Regions from separate parts of the Actinomadura kijaniata genome, predicted to be linked through region 1. Evidence: riboswitches for the same ligand, from Rfam matches in the RefSeq annotation. Region 1 holds a riboswitch; each other region holds the start of a gene.

The links. A riboswitch is a leader RNA that binds a small molecule or an ion and turns the genes downstream of it on or off. The one in region 1 is predicted to bind thiamine pyrophosphate.
Region 2: linked by a shared signal. The riboswitch ahead of thiC (phosphomethylpyrimidine synthase ThiC) and the one ahead of HNR61_RS09695 (purine-cytosine permease family protein) in region 1 are both predicted to bind thiamine pyrophosphate.
Region 3: linked by a shared signal. The riboswitch ahead of thiO (glycine oxidase ThiO) and the one ahead of HNR61_RS09695 (purine-cytosine permease family protein) in region 1 are both predicted to bind thiamine pyrophosphate.

Annotation. Positions count from the first base shown of each region.
Region 1 is NZ_JACJIA010000002.1:525,754-531,767, forward strand. Features, by position in the region: gene HNR61_RS09685 (ATP-binding protein) at 1-551, opposite strand, end outside; gene HNR61_RS09690 (sensor histidine kinase) at 952-2,985, opposite strand; gene HNR61_RS09695 (purine-cytosine permease family protein) at 3,101-4,438, opposite strand; TPP riboswitch at 4,433-4,544, opposite strand; gene HNR61_RS09700 (rhodanese-like domain-containing protein) at 4,900-5,241, opposite strand; gene HNR61_RS09705 (SSI family serine proteinase inhibitor) at 5,330-5,749, shown strand.
Region 2 is NZ_JACJIA010000005.1:448,972-454,985, forward strand. Features, by position in the region: gene HNR61_RS21885 (DUF4132 domain-containing protein) at 1-935, shown strand, start outside; gene HNR61_RS21890 (VOC family protein) at 1,097-1,327, shown strand; gene HNR61_RS21895 (TetR/AcrR family transcriptional regulator) at 1,367-2,032, opposite strand; gene thiC (phosphomethylpyrimidine synthase ThiC) at 2,110-3,810, opposite strand; TPP riboswitch at 3,806-3,919, opposite strand; gene HNR61_RS21905 (alpha/beta fold hydrolase) at 4,070-4,825, opposite strand; gene HNR61_RS49305 (HEAT repeat domain-containing protein) at 4,848-6,014, shown strand, end outside.
Region 3 is NZ_JACJIA010000007.1:57,357-63,370, reverse strand. Features, by position in the region: gene HNR61_RS25480 (serine/threonine-protein kinase) at 1-675, shown strand, start outside; gene HNR61_RS25475 (hypothetical protein) at 701-865, opposite strand; gene thiE (thiamine phosphate synthase) at 963-1,634, opposite strand; gene HNR61_RS25465 (Rv2175c family DNA-binding protein) at 1,733-2,116, opposite strand; gene HNR61_RS25460 (NAD(P)/FAD-dependent oxidoreductase) at 2,154-3,359, opposite strand; TPP riboswitch at 3,437-3,551, shown strand; gene thiO (glycine oxidase ThiO) at 3,541-4,662, shown strand; gene thiS (sulfur carrier protein ThiS) at 4,667-4,867, shown strand; gene HNR61_RS25445 (thiazole synthase) at 4,871-5,656, shown strand; gene HNR61_RS49390 (DMT family transporter) at 5,788-6,014, shown strand, end outside.

The DNA of each region.
Region 1 (6,014 bases):
CGCAGATCCTCGTCGGGGTGGCCCGCCTCGTCCGGAAGCTCCACGAGGCCGGGGATCGCGGCGTGGACCGAGCCCGCGGGGACGGCCCCGTTGCGGCCCGCTCCCGTCCGGACGGTCCGCGGCGCGCGCAGCACGGCCCAGACGGTGGTGACGCCGCCCTCCTCGTGCCGGACCCCCCAGTTCTCCGACAGCGCCTCGACGATGCCGAGACCGCGTCCCCCCAGGGAGGACAGCGTTCCCGGGCCCCGGCGCGGCTGGGTGGTCGCGCCGCCGTCGCTGACGGAGAGCTCCAGTTCGTCCCCCTGACGGCTCCAGGCGAGCCGGACCTGCCCCCCGGGCAGCGGGCGCGCGTGCCGCAGGGCGTTGCTGAGCAGCTCGCTGACGATGACGTTGACGTCGTCGACGACCGACTCGCTCACGCCCACGGCCGCCAGTTCCGAACCGAGGCGCCGCCGAGCGGCCGCGACACTGGTCGGCGCGTGTGGCAGCAGTACGACGCTCGACGCCCTCACCTCCCCGTGGATCCGCTGGATCCGTCTTCCCGGATGCACCCCGCCGCCCGTATTCCGGTAAGACCGAAATGCCCAGTACGGCTTGGACTGAAACCGGACGGCATGTCCACGCCACCGGCCCCTCGACGCGACCGCTCTGTCGCCCACCGTGCGACCACCTCTCCCGTCACGGCGATCACCCCCCGCACGGCGCCAGGCCGGGACCCCCTCGCGAACGAAAGTCAACAAAGGATCTATCCAGCCACGGACTGATTACTCCTCACGCGCACGTTTCGTCCGTCACACCCTCGGGACACCACTCTTTTCCACGGAGACACGAGTGGTCTTCCCCCATGATCACGGCGAGGGGCCGATTCCGGTGACCGCATCCGGCCGCCCGATCCGGCCGCCGCCTTATGGCACCGCCCCAAACCCCGGAACGCCGCAGGTCAAAACCGGGTCACGCCGGGTCGGCCCGCTTCAGCACCAGGCGCATGCAGGTGCCCGGCCCCGGCTCCGGGCTTTCGGCGGCGTCGCCGGGCGGTCGCCAGCCGAGCGGCCCGGCGCCGATCCGCTGGTGCTCCGGAACGCCCGAGTACGGCCGCCCGCCCATGACCGGGGCCTGCGGCCGTTCGCCGGGGACCCGCCGGGGGGCCGGCGGCGCGGACCGGCGCGCGGCCGGATGCGCGGAGATCGTCCCGCCCTGCGCCTCGGTCAGCCGCCGGACGATGTACAGGCCGAGGCCGATGCCGCCGAACCGCCGCCGGTCCCCGGCCTCGCCCTGCACGAACCGCTCGAAGATCCGCTCATGGTCGCCGGGCGCGATCCCGATCCCCTCGTCCTCGACGGTGACGAGCAGGTCGTCGCCCTCCGCCCAGGCCCGCACCCGGACCGTCCCGCCGTCCGGGGAGTACTTGAAGGCGTTCTCCAGCAGCTGCCCCAGCACGATGTCGGTGGCCATCGCGTCGCCGCGCGCCTCCGGCAGGTCCGGCGCGACGTCCAGCTCGACCCGGTGCAGCGGCGACAGCGACTCGAAGCCCGCCACGACGCCCGCCAGCACCCGCGCCAGGTCGAACGCCTCGATCGTCACCGGCAGCTCGTCGGCGCCGGCCCGCGACCCCAGCAGCAGGTGCTCGACCAGGCGACCCAGGGAGCGGGCGCGCTCGGCGATGGTGGCGACGGCGGAGCGGCGCGCGTCGTCGGCGAGCTCGTCCCAGCGGTTGACCAGGGTGGCGGCGAACCCCTGCACGACCGTGATCGGGGTGCGCAGCTCGTGGCTGGTGGTGGCCAGGAACAGGTCCTTGGCCTCCTCCAGGGCCTTGGCCTCCGACACGTCGCGGAAGTCGACCACCAGCTCGCCGGTCTCGGGGATCTCGGCGGTCAGCACGTTCAGCCAGCGGCCGGACGGCAGCGGGAACGTCGACTCCCGGCCCGGCTCGGGGGTCGGGAACGGCGGCTCGCGCCCGATCGCCTCCGCCGACGGGATCCCGGTGAGGGTGTGCGCGGCGGGGTTCCACTGGCGGACGGTCCCGTCGGGGCCGAGCACCGCGATGCCGTCGGCGGAGGCGTCGATGACGGCGCGTTCGTGGGCGCGCTGCCGGACGACCTCGGCGTAGGCGACGGCGTTGCCGACCGCGACCCCGGCGTGCCCGGCGAGCAGTTCCAGCAGCTCCAGCTCGGTGTGGCCGACCTTGCGCCCGCAGAACAGGGCGTACAGGGCGCCGTAGGGCTCGTTCTGCACGTAGCTCAGGCTCAGCGCGATGGTGTGCAGCCCCGGCAGCTCCGACCAGATCAGGTCGCCGAGCCGCTGCTCGCCGCTGGCCAGCTTGACGCTGCGGCCCGAGCGCAGCAGCTCCCCGACCAGGCTGTCGCGCAGGTCGGCGGTGCTGCCGCGCAGGTGGGCGGGCAGGCCGTGCATGCTGACCAGCCGCAGCCGCCGGCCGTCCTCGATCCGCACGAAGCCGCCCGCGTCCGCGCCGGTCAGCTCGATCAGCGCGGTGGTGATGCGGTCCAGCACCTCGGCCAGGTCCAGCTCGGTGCCGAGGTCGGCGACGACGTGGTTGAGGCGGCGGACCAGGCGGGCGCGCTCGGCCATGTGGTGCGCGGCGACCTCGTCCTCCTCGACCGGGTGGTACACCCCGACCCAGCCGAGCTGCTCGCCGGTGGCGTCCCGCAGCAGGCTGGTGTCGATCCGCACGTCGATCAGCCGCCCGTCGCGGTGGAACCGGCGGGTGGCGATGGAGATCTGGCCGCCGCCGTCGCCCCGCGTGAGCAGGCGCTCCTGCACGGCGTTGTGCTCGGCCTTCAGCTCGTCGGGGACGATCGGCGGGACGCGGCCCAGCATCTCCCCGGCGGTCCAGCCGAACATCCGCTCGGCCGCCGGGTTCCACACCGTGACGCGGTAGCGGTTGTCGACGGCCACGATCGCGTCGGCCGCGCTGTCGAGGACGGCGCGGGCGATCGAGTCGTGGGCGAGGTCGTGCACGACTGCCATCGTGCCACCGGATGGTGGGGCGGCGCCGGGCAACGGCCACCGAAAGGTTCTTGCGACCTTCCGGTCACCTCCGGAGGAACGCCACTTCACGGGTGACGGCCGCCGCCGGGCCCGGTCAGGACGACCGGCGCGCCAGCCGGCCGGCCAGCAGCGCCGCGAGCCCGGCCACCAGGAACGACAGCAGCGACGCGCTCATCCACGACTGCGGGGTGAACCCGACCGTGCCCTGGAGGTCCTTCCAGAACGCGGCCCACCAGCCCACCGCGCCGGGGTAGATCATCTGGTAGGTGACGAACCCGGCCAGCCAGGCGACGATCATGCTCCAGCGGGACGGCGCGTCGCGGTCGGTGTTCCAGCCGCGCCGCCCGCCGCCGAGGAAGAAGTCGGCGGCCAGCACTCCCAGCATGGGAACGAACACCGAACCGATCAGTGACAGGAAACTGGCGTAGTCGCCGATGTCCAGCAGCAGCGCCAGCCCGGTGATCAGCACGCCGAGGGTGACGGTCAGCACCCGCCGGTCGGCCCTGGGCACGAGGTTCTGGATGGAGACGGCGGTGGAGTAGACGTTGGCGAACGACTGGTCGGCCTCCCGCAGCACGAACACCGCGAAGAACACCACGCCCAGTGCCACGTGCAGGAACGGGTCGAACACCTTGCCCGAGTCGCCCGCGACCAGCGCCAGCGCCAGCAGCCCCAGGATGTAGGCGAAGATCTGCGTGACGGAGTAGCCGATCGCCGCCGCGCCGAACGCGCCCCGGGCGCTGCGCGCGTGCCGCGTGTAGTCGGCCGCGACCGGCACCCACGAGATCGAGACGGCCAGCGCCGCGTCCGCGCCGATCCAGAACCCGCCCCACGAGCCTTGCGTCAGGTCGGGCAGCGGCTCCCGGAGCAGCTGCACGTAGAAGTAGACCAGCGCGACGAGCACGGCGGCGGTGACGTACCGCCGCAGCAGCCGCACCGACCCCAGCGGCCAGATCGTCAGCGCGGTGGTGAGCACCCCGGCCGCGATCACGTACACCTCGCGGGGCAGCCCGTCGTACAGGGCCCGCGCCGCGTCGGCGATGACGATCAGCTCGAACGTCCCCCAGCCGATGAGCTGGGCGATGTTGAGCACGGTCGGGACGTAGGACAGCCGCGCGCCGAACAGCCCGCGCAGCAGCACCATCGCGGGCTTGCCGGTGATCGCGCCGGGCGCGGCGGCCAGGCCGAGCATGAGCCCGCCGACGGCCGTTCCGACGATCATCGCGACGATCCCGGCGACGATCGACATCGTCGGCCGGCCGTTCTCGTCCGGGGCGAGCAGCGTGTACGCCCCGGAGAAGGCGAACAGGCTCACCCCGAGGTTGGCCCAGAACGCCCCCTGGTCCCAGAACCCGAGCACCCTGGGCGCGGGTTCGTCGAGGGTGAGGGGGGCCTCGGCGGGCTGAGGGCGTTCTTCGACGGCGGACGTCACGGGGTCACACTCCCTACGCCGGCATTACCCGGACAGGTTCAGGCGGTCGGTGACGCCTCCGGTCACCCTCTCAGCCCGGCTGACCCGAGCTCCCGCGTTGTTTCGGTCGGTCGGAAATCGTACCCTCACCGCCGAGCCACCCGATACCCCTGGTGAACCCGCCTATGCTCCGGAAATGAGGGCACGAGCACTGATCTTGGCGGTGGGCGCGGGAGTGCTGCCGCTCACCGGCTGCGGCGACGGCGACCCCGCCCGCGCAGGGGCGCGGCCCCGGTCCGGTGGCCTGTACCGGCCGCACGAACGACGGGCAGGCCGTGGCGCCCAGCGGCCGGATCGACTCGATTTCCCCGGACGACCGGGCCGACTTCGTGCGCGGGGACTTCACGGTCACGGTCGGCGGACGGCAGGTCCTGAAGGGGAACCGCCTCGGCCCCGGCTGCCGACCGGCCGGGATCCGCCGGTCAGGCGACGTACGGCGGGCCGTCCTGGGTGGGGCCCGCCTCCATGGGGCGGCCGTTCTCGGCCCAGCGCTTCATGCCGCCGTCCACGTTCCGGGCGACCCAGCCCGCCTGGTTGAGCGCGACCGTGACCTGCGCCGACCGCATCCCGGACCGGCAGATCACGAAGATCTCGCGGTCGCGCGGGATCTCGGCGGCGCGGTCGCTCAGCTCCCCCATCGGGATGTGCACGGCCTCGGGCGCGTGGCCCGCCTCCCACTCGTCGTCCTCACGGACGTCCAGCAGGTACGCGTCCTGCGGAACCTCGGCCGCGTCCACCGCCGGTACGTCGTCCCCGAAAAACATCACACCTCCATGGAACCGTGTGGAGCGCCCCTGCGTCGAATTCCGCATGCGGTATCGGACGCTCCTTTTCGCCACGTCCAGTCTGGCCATGATCCTGCCACTGGCGGGATGCGGCTCCCAGCAGGCCACGAACAACCGACCCGCTGACAAGCCCCCCGCCACCTCGGTCGTCCCCACGCCACCGGCGGGGGACTCCCTCACCGTCGAGGTCAAGGCGTCGCCCGAGGCGCCCGCGAAGACCTGGAAGCTGACCTGCGATCCGCCGGGCGGCGACCATCCGAAGGCCAGGGAGGCGTGCGCGGCGCTCGCCAAGGCCAAGGACCCCTTCGCGCCTCCGCCCAAGGACCGGATCTGCACGAAGATCTACGGCGGCCCTGAGGTCGCCACGGTCAGGGGCACCTGGCAGGGCAGGCCGGTCGACGCCAAGTTCACCCGCACCGACGGTTGCGAGTTGCACCGTTGGAGCAGCGTGGGTCCGCTGTTCGGCGACGTCCCCAAGGTCCGCTGAGCCCGCGTTCCGACCGGCCCGCCGTCCCCGACCCCACAGGTCCGCCGACGCGGACGAGCCCTCCCCGTTCCGGCTCGACCGCGGGAAAAAGGCCCCGGCCGCCCGGCCGGGGCCGTTCCCTTGTCCGGGGACGTGCGAGACCATCGATCGAGTCGATCTTCCGTCAAGGCTTCGCGACGAAGAAACCCACAGGCTTGTGGAAAGCTGTGGACAGTCCTGTGGACAACTTCGCGACCCTCGGGAACTTCGCGACATTCACCCTGGC
Region 2 (6,014 bases), on a different contig from region 1:
ATCTCGGGCTGAGCGCCGAGCAGCTCGGCGACCGGCTCGTTCCCGACTTCGGGCTGGACGAGAGCGGCGGGCTGTTCCTCGACTACGGGCCGCGCGGCTTCACCGTGGGCTTCGACGAGCAGCTCAGGCCGTACGTCACCGACGACACCGGCGGAAGGCGCGCGACCCTCCCCAAGCCGGGCGCCCGCGACGACCGGGAGCTGGCCCCGGCCGCCCACAAGCGGTTCGCCGCCCTGAAGAAGGACGTCCGGACCGTGGCCGCCCAGCAGCTCCGGCGCTTCGAACACGCCATGGTCGCCCAGCGCCGGTGGACCGCCGGGGAGTTCCGCGGGCTGATCGTCGAGCATCCGCTGGTGCGGCACGTCGCCCGGCGCCTGGTGTGGATCACCGACGACGGCCGCACGTTCCGCGTCGCCGAGGACCGGACGCTCGCCGACCTCCAGGACGGCGAACTGACCCTGGCCGATCCGACCCGGGTGGGGGTCGCCCACCCGCTCCACCTGCCCGGCAGCCTGGAGTCCTGGGCCGGGGTGTTCGACGACTACGAGATCAGCCAGCCCTTCCCGCAACTGGACCGCCCCACGTACGCGCTGACCGGGCGGGAGCGCGCGAGCACCGAACTGGAACGCTTCCACGACATCACCGTGCCGGTCGGCAGGCTGCTCGGCATGGAACGGCGCGGCTGGCTGCGCGGCGACGCCGAGGACGAGGGCGTCCAGGTCGGTGTCCGCCGGGAACTCCCCGGGGACCGCACCGTCGTCATCGACATCGCACCGGGCATCGTCGTCGGTGACCTCGACCACCGGCCCGAGCAGCGCGTCGTCCGCGTCCGGCTCACCCGGCGGGCCGACTCCCGCCCCCTGCCGTTCTCCGAACCGGACGCGATCACCGCCTCCGAGATCCTCGCCGACATCGTCTGGCTGACCACCGCATGACCACCGCATGACCACCGCATGACCACCGCCGGGCCGTGACCGCCGGATGCGCGGGCCGCCGGCCGAAGGGGACGTGGCCGGGGATGTCGAGGACGGCTCACCGGCTCCGTCCCGGAGGTGGGAACGGCTGGCGCGGCCGTCCCACACCAAGGAGGCCCGGCATGGCGATCCACCGGATGGACGATGTCCTCATCGTCGTCGACGACCTTGAGGCCGTCATCGCCTTCTTCGTCATGTTCGCCGTCGACGACATCGAGGACGTCGTCGCCCGCCTGCGGGCCCACGGCGCCGAACTCGTCGGCGAGGTCGTGCGGTACGAGGACGTCTACCGGCTCTGCTACGTCCGCGGCCCCGAGGGCATCGTCGTCGGCCTCGCCGAGGAACTCGGCTGACGGCGGTGAACGACCGTCCGGCGGGTCCGATGGGCGGGGTCAGGACGTCGGCCGGACCATGCGGCCCACCAGCTCGGCGTACAGCGCGCCGACCTCCGCCGGGGAACGGCGGCCCGACACCCGGTACCACCGCGCCACGTCCACCACCAGCGACAGCGCCGCCAGCGCCGTCACCGGGACGTCCGCCACCTCGAACACGCCCCGCCGGACCCCGTCCTCCAGGATGGCGCGCACGGTGTGCTCGATCTCCCTGCGCAGCCCGGCGACCTCGGCGCGGTGCGCGCCGTCCAGCGAGCGCAGCTCGTCCTCGATGACCCGGCTGGTGGTGTGGTAGCGCGCGCCCCGCTCCACCAGGGCCAGGATCGCCGCGCCCAGCCGCGCCTCCGGGTCGTCGGGGGCTTCGGCGACCGCCTCCCGCACGCGTTCGAGGGTCTGCCGCGTTCCCAGGACGGCGATCCGGTAGAGGAGCTCCTCCTTGGACCGGAAGTGGACGTACAGGCCGCCGGGGCTGAGCCCGGCGTGCTCGGCGATGTCGCGGGTCGTGGTCGCGTGGTAGCCCTTGGCCGCGAACGCCAGCACGCCCGCCACCATCAGCCGCCGCGCGGTCTCCGTCTCGACCACGCCCGCCCAGGCGGCCTCCAGCTCGCGCGCCTCCCGCTCGTTGGACGCCCAGCGGTGCGGCGTCCCGGCCGGACGGCGTGCCATCGTCCCTCCCCGTGAAAAGGCGGTGTGCGGGCCCCGCACCCGCACACCGCCAGCATAGTGAGTGAGCGCTTGCTCACCTACTCGGCCGGGGCGACCGGGAGGTAGACGCGCCCGCCGGCCTCGCGGAACTCGGAGGACTTCTCCTTCATGCCCTCCTCGGCGAACCGCCGCACATCCTGCGTGATCTTCATCGAGCAGAAGTGCGGCCCGCACATGGAGCAGAAGTGCGCGGTCTTGGCCGGGGCGGCCGGGAGCGTCTCGTCGTGGAACGAGCGCGCGGTGTCGGGGTCCAGCGACAGGTTGAACTGGTCCTCCCACCGGAACTCGAACCGCGCGTCCGACAGCGCGTCGTCCCACGCCTGCGCGCCCGGGTGCCCCTTGGCCAGGTCGGCGGCGTGCGCGGCGATCTTGTAGGCGATCACGCCGGCCTTCACGTCGTCCCGGTCGGGCAGCCCCAGGTGCTCCTTGGGCGTGACGTAGCACAGCATCGCGGTGCCGTACCAGCCGATCATCGCCGCGCCGATCGCGGAGGTGATGTGGTCGTAGCCGGGCGCGATGTCGGTGGTCAGCGGGCCCAGGGTGTAGAACGGGGCCTCGGCGCACCACTCCTGCTGGAGCTCGACGTTCTCCTTGATCTTGTGCATCGGGACGTGCCCGGGGCCCTCGTTCATGACCTGGTTGTCGAACTCGGCCGCGATCCGGGTCAGCTCGCCCTGGGTGCGCAGCTCGGCGAACTGGGCCTCGTCGTTGGCGTCGTGGATGGAGCCGGGCCGCAGTCCGTCGCCCAGCGACCAGGTGATGTCGTAGGCCGCGAAGATCTCGCACAGCTCGCGGAAGTGGGTGTAGAGGAAGTTCTCCTCGTGGTGCGCCAGGCACCACGCCGCCATGATCGACCCGCCGCGCGACACGATCCCGGTCTTGCGGCGCGCGGTCAGCGGCACGTACCGCAGCAGCACGCCCGCGTGGACGGTCATGTAGTCCACGCCCTGCTCGGCCTGCTCGATGACGGTGTCCCGGAAGACCTCGTAGGTGAGGTCGGCGGGGTTGCCGCCCACCTTCTCCACCGCCTGGTACAGCGGGACGGTGCCGACCGGGACGGGGGAGTTGCGCAGGATCCACTCGCGGGTGGTGTGGATGTCGCGGCCGGTGGACAGGTCCATGATGGTGTCGGCGCCCCAGCGGGTCGCCCACGTCATCTTCTCGACCTCGTCCTCGATGGAGGACGCCACGGCGGAGTTGCCGATGTTGGCGTTCACCTTCACCAGGAAGTTCTTCCCGATGATCATCGGTTCGATCTCGGGGTGGTTGACGTTGGCGGGCAGCACCGCGCGCCCGGCCGCCAGCTCGGCCCGCACGAACTCCGGCTCCACGCCCTCGCGCAGCGCCACGAACTCCATCTCCGGGGTGATCTCCCCGCGCCGCGCGTACGCGCGTTGCGTGACCGCCCCTCCGGCCGCCCGCCGCGGCCGCCGGGACGGGAAGCCCGCCCGGTCGCGCAGCGGGTCACCGGAACGGCGCCCGTCGTCCTCGGGCCGCGCCGGGCGCCCGTCGTACTCGGCGGTGTCGCCGCGCTCGGCGATCCAGGCCGCCCGCAGCGCGGGCAGCCCGCGCCGCACGTCCGCCTCGTGGTCGGGGTCGGTGTACGGCCCGGAGGTGTCGTAGAGCACGACGGTGTCGCCGTTGGTGAGCGGGACCTCCCGCATCGGGACCCTCAGGTCGGGACGCGACCCCTGGAGGTAGGTCTTACGGGCGTGCGAAACCACGGTGTCGTTCGTCATGACGACTCGATCTCTCCCTACGCCGGCATTACCCGGTCAGGTTCCAGCGGTCAGCGGCCGTCCCAGCCGCAATCTCAGCCCGGTTCGCCGGGCACCCGCGATCTGTCGCCGACGACGTTAACGCGTTCCACCCCCATTGCCGCAACCCGGCCCCGTGAGGTATGGACGAACGCACCGACGACCACCGCGACACACCGCCCCACACCCTGAACAGCCCCAAGCCGCACCGCAGGACAGGGGAGGTCGTTGCGGCGGGGTTTCAGGGGGTGAGCCAGTCGCGGATCAGGGTGGCGGTCTCCTCGGGGCGGTCCAGGTAGAGCATGTGGCCGGCGTCGAGTTCGGCGGCCGCGAAGTCCGCGACGGCCGCGCGGCAGGCGGTGACGTACGCGGGCCGCACGACCCCCGCGCGGGTGGCGACCACCAGGAGGGTGGGCACCTCGCGCGGGGGAGTGGCGGCGGGCCGGGCCATCTCCGAGAACGCCGTCACCACGGCGGCGCGCTCGTACCGCCACCGCCACCGGCCGTCGGCGCCCTGCTCCAGGTGGTCGGCGACCTCGGCGTCCACCGCCTCCGGCGCGGCCTCGGCCCAGCCCCTGGCGCGCTCGGCGCGGGCCTCGGCGGGGTCGGCGAACGAGAGGTCCCGCAGGTACCGGCCCGCGCTCCGGCGCGCGTGCGCCGGATCCAGGCCGATGCCCGGGTCGAGCAGCACCAGGCGGCGCACGCGTTCGGGCGCGGCGCGGGCCAGGTGCACGGCGATCATCCCGCCGTAGGAGTGGCCGACCAGGTCGAACCGCTCCTCCGGGAGCGCCGCGAGGAGGTCGGCGACGTGGGTGTCCACGTCCCACGGCGCGTCGTGGGGGGAACGCCCGTGCCCGCGCAGGTCGGGCGCCAGGACGCGGAAGCCGTCCAGGTGCCGTTCGGCCAGCCGCCGCCAGCGGGCCCCGTGGCCGCCGATCCCGTGCAACGCGACCAGCGGCCGCCCCGCGCCGTGGAAATTCACGTGCAGACCCGTCATGCCGGAATCCTATGATCGCGCCATGCGCGCGGAGGAGACACCGGTCCGGGCCCGGATCGCCGAGCTGACCGACGACATCACGGCACGGCCCGGCCGCGTCCGGGACGAGCCCCCGGGGGAGCTGCTCTACCACGCGGTCCGGGGCGTCCGCGCGGCGGAGGCGGCCGATCCCGGGGCGCTGGCCCGGGAGCTGGCGGCCACGGGCGATCCGGTGCTGCGGGGCGAGGCGCTGCGGATCGTCCGCGAGGCCCTGCACGACGCCGCGCTGACCCCGGCCCGCGCGCGGGGCCTGCTGGTGGGGCTCACCGAGGTCGACGACACCGCGACCGGGGACGTGCTGCGCGAGCTCGCCGAGCCGTGGGCCGCGTTGGAGCCGCTGACACGCGACCGGCTGGCCCGCTTCCTGGGAACGGGCCACGCCGAGGCCGCGCTCGGGACGGCGGCGCGGCACGGGCACGCCGACCTGCTCCGCGAGGTCGCCGCCGACCCCGGGCGCGCCCCGGCGCTGCGCCGCCGGGCGCTGGAGCTGCTCGGCGGACTGGCCCGCCGCGAGGACGTCCCCGCGCTGGTGGGCATCGCCGCCGCCGACCCGCTGCTGCTGGCCGGTCCCGCCGTGCGCTGCCTGCGCGGGATGCACCGGCGCGGCCACTTCCCGGCCCCGGCCGACGTGCCGGGGATCGCCGCGCTGGCCCTCGCCGACCACACCGTGCCCGCCGGCGAGGTCGCCACGGTGCTGTTCACGTGCCGCGCCGAGCTGCTCCGCACGCTCACCGACGGCGACGGGGACTGGCCGAGGCGGCTCGAACTGCTCACCGCGCTGGCCGCCCAGGGCACCGGTGACCTTCCCGTCGGCGACGCCGTCACCCGCGCGCTGCGCACCGCCCGGGACCCGGAGCCGTTCCTGCGCGCCCTGCGCGCCCTGCGGCACGTCCCCGCAGAGGAGGACGTGCTGGAGGCGCTGCCGCGTTCGCCCGGGGCGGCGCTCGACGCGCTGGAGGCCATCGGCGGGGAACGGACGGCGGAGGTCCTGCGCGCCGGGCTGGGCGTGGACGGCGGGCATCCGGTCCTCGCCCACCTGCGGCCGGTCCGCCACCGGGCGCTGGAGGTGCTGTGGCATCTCACCGAGGACCCCGGACGGCGCCGGTCGATCCTGGTCCGCCTCAACCCCCGCGACCTGCCCCGCCGGATC
Region 3 (6,014 bases), on a different contig from region 1:
CTGGACGCCGACGTCACCGGCGACCGGCCCTACATCGTCAGCGAGTACGTCGAGGGCCCCACGCTCCAGGACGTCGTGGCGGACCGGGGCCCGCTCCGGGGGGACCGGCTGCGCCGGACGGCGCTGGGCAGCGCCGCGGCGCTGGCGGCGATCCACCGGGCCGGGGTCGTGCACCGCGACTTCAAGCCCGGCAACGTCGTGCTCGGCCCCGGCGGCCCCAAGGTGATCGACTTCGGGATCGCCCGGACCGCCGACGCGACCACGCTCACCACCGGGCCCGTCGGCACCCCCGCCTACATGGCCCCCGAGCAGATCGAGGACGAGCCGGTCGGGCCGCCGGCCGACGTGTTCGCCTGGGGCGCGACGATCGTGTACGCGGCGACGGGGCGGCCGCCGTTCGGCACCGGCCCCAACGCCGCCGTCATGCGGCGCATCACCACCCGCCGCCCCGAACTCGGCGACCTGGAGGGGCCGCTGCGCGAGCTGGCCGCCCGCTGCCTGGACAAGAACCCGGCGGCCCGGCCCACCGCGCGCCAGCTCGTGCGGGCGCTGCGCGAGGACCGCGCCCCCGCGCCCAAGCCGCCTCCCCGGGAGATCCCCCGCTACCGGTGGCGGATGATGGTCGCCCTGGCGGTGGTGTCGGTGCTGGGGTTCGCGCTGGGCATCCTGATCTGACGGACCGGGCCCGGGGCTCCGGGGCTCACCAGTGCGGCGGGCGCTCCTCCAGGAAACGCGCGTCGTCGCCGTCGTCGGAACCGCGCCACTCGCCCCAGCCGGTGTCGGTGTCGTCGGATGTCTGGTCGGGCAGCACCGGCAGGTCGTCGTCCAGCTCCACCGGGCGCTCGTCGTCGGGTCGCACGTTCATGTGATCCATTGTCGGGGATGGCGGAACGCGCCCGACCGGGACCCCCCTCGGCACCGGGACCCTCTCAGCACCGGGACCCGGACACCGGCGGCGCGCGTCACAGCTCCGGCAGGCGGCGCGCCAGCTCGGCGGCGGCCGCGCCCGGGTCGGCGGCCTCGGTGATCGCCCGCACCACCACGATCCGGCGCGCCCCGGCGGCCAGCACCTGGTCCAGGTTGGCCGCGTCAATCCCGCCGATCGCGAACCACGGGCGGCCCTCCCGCTGCCCGGCCACGTACTCCAGCAGCTTGGGGCCGGGGGCCTCGCGGCCCGGCTTGGTCGGCGTCGGCCACACCGGGCCGGCGCAGAAGTAGTCCACGCCCGGCTCGGCGGCGGCGGCCGAGGCCTGCTCGTCGGAGTGGGTGGACCGGCCGATCAGGATGTCCTCGCCGGCGATCTGGCGGGCCAGCGGCACCGGCAGGTCGTCCTGGCCGAGGTGCAGCACGTCGGCGTGCGCGGCGCAGGCGACGTCGGCGCGGTCGTTGACCGCCAGCAGCGCCCCGTGCCGCTCGCACGCCTCCCGGAACACCTTCAGGTACTCCAGCTCCCGCCGCGCCTCCAGCCCCTTCTGGCGGAGCTGGACGATGTCGACGCCGCCCGCCAGCACGGCGTCCAGGAACTCCGGCAGGTCCCCCTGCCGCTCCCGGGCGTCCGTGCACAGGTAGAGGCGGGCGCGGCTGAGCCGGGCCCGCAGGGAGACGGCGCGGTCGGAGAGCAGGTGCCTGGACACTGGGGGTGGTGTTCCTTTCCGGGGCGTGGGGCCACGGGCCACGGGGCGAACCCCGTGGCCCGTGGCCCCGTCAGTTCAGCGGTCGAACGGGTGGAGGCTCAGAAGGCCAGGGCCTGGGCGCGGCGGCGCACCTCGGTGCCCCGGTTCTCGCTGAGCGCCTGCACGGGCGTGCCGGGCAGCGTGTCGTCGGCGGTGAACAGCCAGCGCAGCGTCTCGACCTCGCCGTAGCCCGCGTCCGACAGCAGCGTCAGCGTTCCCGGCAGGCCCTTGATGACCTGGCCGTCGTGGATGAACGCCGCGGGCACGACGAGCACCCCGTCGCGCCGGACCGCCAGCAGCTTGCGCTCGCTGATGAGCTGCTTCAGGCGGTTGATCTTGATGCCGAGGCGCTCGGTCGCCTCCGGGAGGGTCAGCCACTCCCCGACCAGGGTGTCGGTGCGGGGGTCGAGCGCGTTCTCAACGGTCGTGTGCGTCTGGGTCACGCCCCCTTGCTACCACGTCCCGCCGAAAGTCAAACCCTCAGCTCCGCGCCGCCTGGCGCACCGGGACGTCCGGATCGGCCAGCGCGCCGGGGTCCACCGGCGTCCCGGCGGCGATCAGGCGCCTGGCCTGGACGAGGTCGCGGGGCCGGTCCACGGTCAGGATCGCGTCGAGGCGGTCGCCGGTCAGCCACGCCACGGCCCATCCGCGGTCCGCCGGGTCGCCCCGGCGCACCATCCGCTCGGAGGCGGCGTGGAAGCCCGCGTACTGGACCATGCGGCCGAACTGCTCGGACCAGAAGTAGGGGGCGGCGTCGTAGGCGGCGTCCTGGCCGAGGAGGGTCGCGGCGGCGACCTCGGGGGCGTTGAGGGCGGTGTCCCAGTGCTCGACCAGCAGGCGGCGGCGGTAGCGCTCCGACCACCAGGCGGCCACGTCGCCGACGGCCACGACGTCGGGGCGGGCGGCGCCGCCGGCGTGGGCGCGCAGGGAGGCGTCGACGACCACGCCGCGCTCGACGTCCAGGCCGGAGCCCTCCAGCCAGGCGACCTCGGGGCGCACGCCGACGCCGACCACGATCTCGTCGGCGTCGATCCGGCCGCCGTCGGCCAGGAGCAGGTGCCCGTCCCCGACCGAGGCGACCTTGACGCCGGTGCGCAGCCCGACGCCCGCCTCGGCGTACCAGGGGGCGGTCAGCGCGCCGACCTCGGGGCCGAGCGCGTGCGCCAGGGGCGTGTCGGCGGCCTCCACGACCGTGACGGCGCAGCCCTTGCGCGCGGCGGTGGTGGCGACCTCCGCGCCGATCCAGCCCGCGCCGACGATCACGACGCGGGCGCCCTCCACCAGGCGCTCGCGCAGCGCCAGGGAGTCGTCGATGGTGCGGACCACGTGCTGGCGGCCGTCGCCGGGCAGGGTGACCGGGGCGGCGCCGGTCGCGATGACCAGGCCGTCGAACGGCAGCTCGCCGGCCGTGGTGGCGAGGACGCCGCCCCCGCCCGCGGCGGCGAGGGTGAGGCCGGTGGCGCGGTCGCCGAGCAGCAGCTCCACGTCCAGCGCGGCCCAGTCGGTGTCCACGGTGGTGTCGTCGCTGTCGCCGGCGAGCACCGCCTTCGACAGCGGAGGCCGGTCGTACGGCCGGTGCCGCTCGGCCGACACGAGCGTCAGCGCGCCCTCGAAACCCTTGCCCCGCAGGGCCTCCACGGCGCGCACCCCGGCCAGCCCGCCGCCTGCGACGATCACCCTGTCCATGGGGCCGAACCCTACTCGGCCGCCGTGCGGCGCAGGCGGGCGGCACCGGAGCACGGCCGGGGGTCGTAGGGTGGAAACCGACAAAGCGCGGGAGTCCGGGCATCGCCGGGCTGAGAGGGCGGCTGAGCGTGCCGCCGACCGCCAGGACCTGATCCGGATCATGCCGGCGAAGGGAGCGCGCATGGACGTTGTGATCATCGGCGCCGGGGTGGTCGGGCTGGCCACCGCGTGGCGGGCCGCCGCCCGGGGCGCGGCCGTCACCCTGGTCGACCCGGCCCCCGCCAGCGGGGCCTCGAACGTCGCGGCGGGGATGCTCACCCCCGTCAGCGAGCTCACCTACGGCGAGGAGCCGCTGCTGCGGCTGGGGCTGGCCTCGCGGGAGCGCTACCCGTCGTTCGTGGCCGAGCTGGAGGAGCTGACCGGGCACGACACCGGGTACCGCGCCGACGGCCTGCTCCAGGTCGCCTTCGACGCCGACGACCTGGCGTCCCTGGAGGACCTGCGGCGCTTCCAGGAGTCGCTGGGCATCCCCAGCGAGGCGCTGAACGGCCGCGAGTGCCGCAGGCAGGAGCCGATGCTCGCGCCGGGCGTCCGGGGCGGGCTGCTGGTCCCCCAGGACGGCTCGATCGACCCCCGGAAGCTGGCGCCCGCGCTGCTGGCGGCGGCCGAGAGGTCGGGCGTCACGCTGGTGCGGCGGCGCGCGGCCGGGATCGTCGTGGAACGCGACACCGCCGCGGGCGTCCGCCTCGACGACGGGACGGTGCTGCGCGCCGACCGGACGCTGCTGGCGGCCGGGCCGTGGTCGGGCGACCTGGAGGGGCTGCCGCCGGGCCTGGTGCCGCCGGTGCGGCCGGTCAAGGGGCAGGTGATCCGGCTGCGCGCGCCGGTGCCGTTCCTGCGGCGCTCCACCCGGGGCCTGGTCCGGGGCTTCCCGATCTACCTGGTGCCGCGCGGCGACGGCGAGCTGGTGGTGGGCGCGACCCAGGAGGAGCTGGGGTTCGACACCCGCGTCACCGCCGGGGGCCTGTGGGAGCTGCTGCGCGACGCCCGCGAGCTGGTGCCCGGCGTCACCGAGCTGGAGTTCGTCGAGGTGTCGGCCGGGCTGCGGCCCGGCTCCCCGGACAACGCCCCGGTGATGGGGCCGACCGCGCTGCCGGGCCTGGTGCTGGGCACCGGGCACTTCCGCAACGGCGTGCTGCTCACCCCGGTCAGCGCCGACGTCCTGGCGGCGGCGCTGCTGGACGGCGCGGTGCCCGAGGTGGGCCGCCCCTTCACCCCCGACCGTTTCGAACAGAGGGTCTGAAAACGTGCAGGTCATCGTGAACGGGCAGCCGCGCGAGCTGCCCGAGGGAACCACCGTGGCCGACGCGGTCGCCACGGTCACCGCGGCCGGGTCCGGGGTCGCCGCGGCGGTGAACGACGAGGTCGTGCGGCGCGCCGACTGGGCGGCCACGACGTTGCGGGACGCGGATCGGCTGGAAGTGCTGACCGCGGTGCAGGGAGGCTGAGGCATGGGCGACGACAGGAACGGGACCGACGCGCTGGTCATCGCGGGGCGGGAGTTCGGCTCCCGGCTGATCATGGGGACCGGTGGCGCGCCGAGCATGCACGTGCTGAAGGAGGCGCTGGTCGCCTCCGGCACGGAGCTGACGACCGTGGCGATGCGCCGGGTGGACCCGGCGGCGCGCGGCTCGGTGCTGGACGTGCTGCGCGAGTGCGACATCGCCGTGCTGCCCAACACCGCCGGGTGCTTCACCGCGGGCGAGGCGGTGCTGACCGCCAAGCTGGCCCGCGAGGCGCTCGGCACCGACTGGGTGAAGCTGGAGGTGATCGCCGACGAGCACACGCTGCTGCCCGACCCGATCGAGCTGGTCGACGCCGCCGAGCAGCTGGTGGCCGACGGCTTCACCGTGCTGCCCTACACCAATGACGACCCGGTGCTGGCGCGCCGTCTGGAGCAGGTCGGCTGCGCCGCCGTCATGCCGCTGGGCTCCCCCATCGGCTCGGGCCTCGGCATCCGCAACCCGCACAACATCGAGCTGATCGTGGAGCGCGCGAACGTCCCGGTGGTCCTGGACGCGGGCCTCGGCACCGCCAGCGACGCCGCCCTGGCCATGGAGCTGGGCTGCGACGCGGTGCTGCTGGCCACCGCCGTGACGCGCGCTCGGCATCCGGCGCGGATGGCCGCCGCGATGCGGCACGCCGTGGAGGGCGGGCGGCTGGCGCGGCTGGCCGGGCGCATCCCCCGGCGGCGGTACGCGCAGGCGTCGTCGCCGTTCGAGGGCATCGCCACCTGATTGAAGGACCGCTTAACGGTCGGGTCCAGATTTAGTCGCTGGACCTGAAGGTTCCGGTCGCACGAAACTAGGCGCAACCGGTGCGCACCGTTCGGTGTCCACCGAAATAAACCAGACCTAGGGTGCGATGCATGGGACAGAGAGCAGATCGGCGCGCGGTGGCCGCGGCGTCGGTGACGGTGGTGCTGTGGGCGTCGGCGTTCGTCGCGATCCGCAGTGCCGGGACTGAGTTCGGCGCCGGCGCGCTGGCGCTGGGCCGGATGCTCACCGGGGCGCTGGCCCTCGGCGTGATCTGCCTGGTGCGGCGCGAGGGCCTGCCGCCCCGCGCCGCCTGGCCCGGCATCGTCGCCTCCGGCGT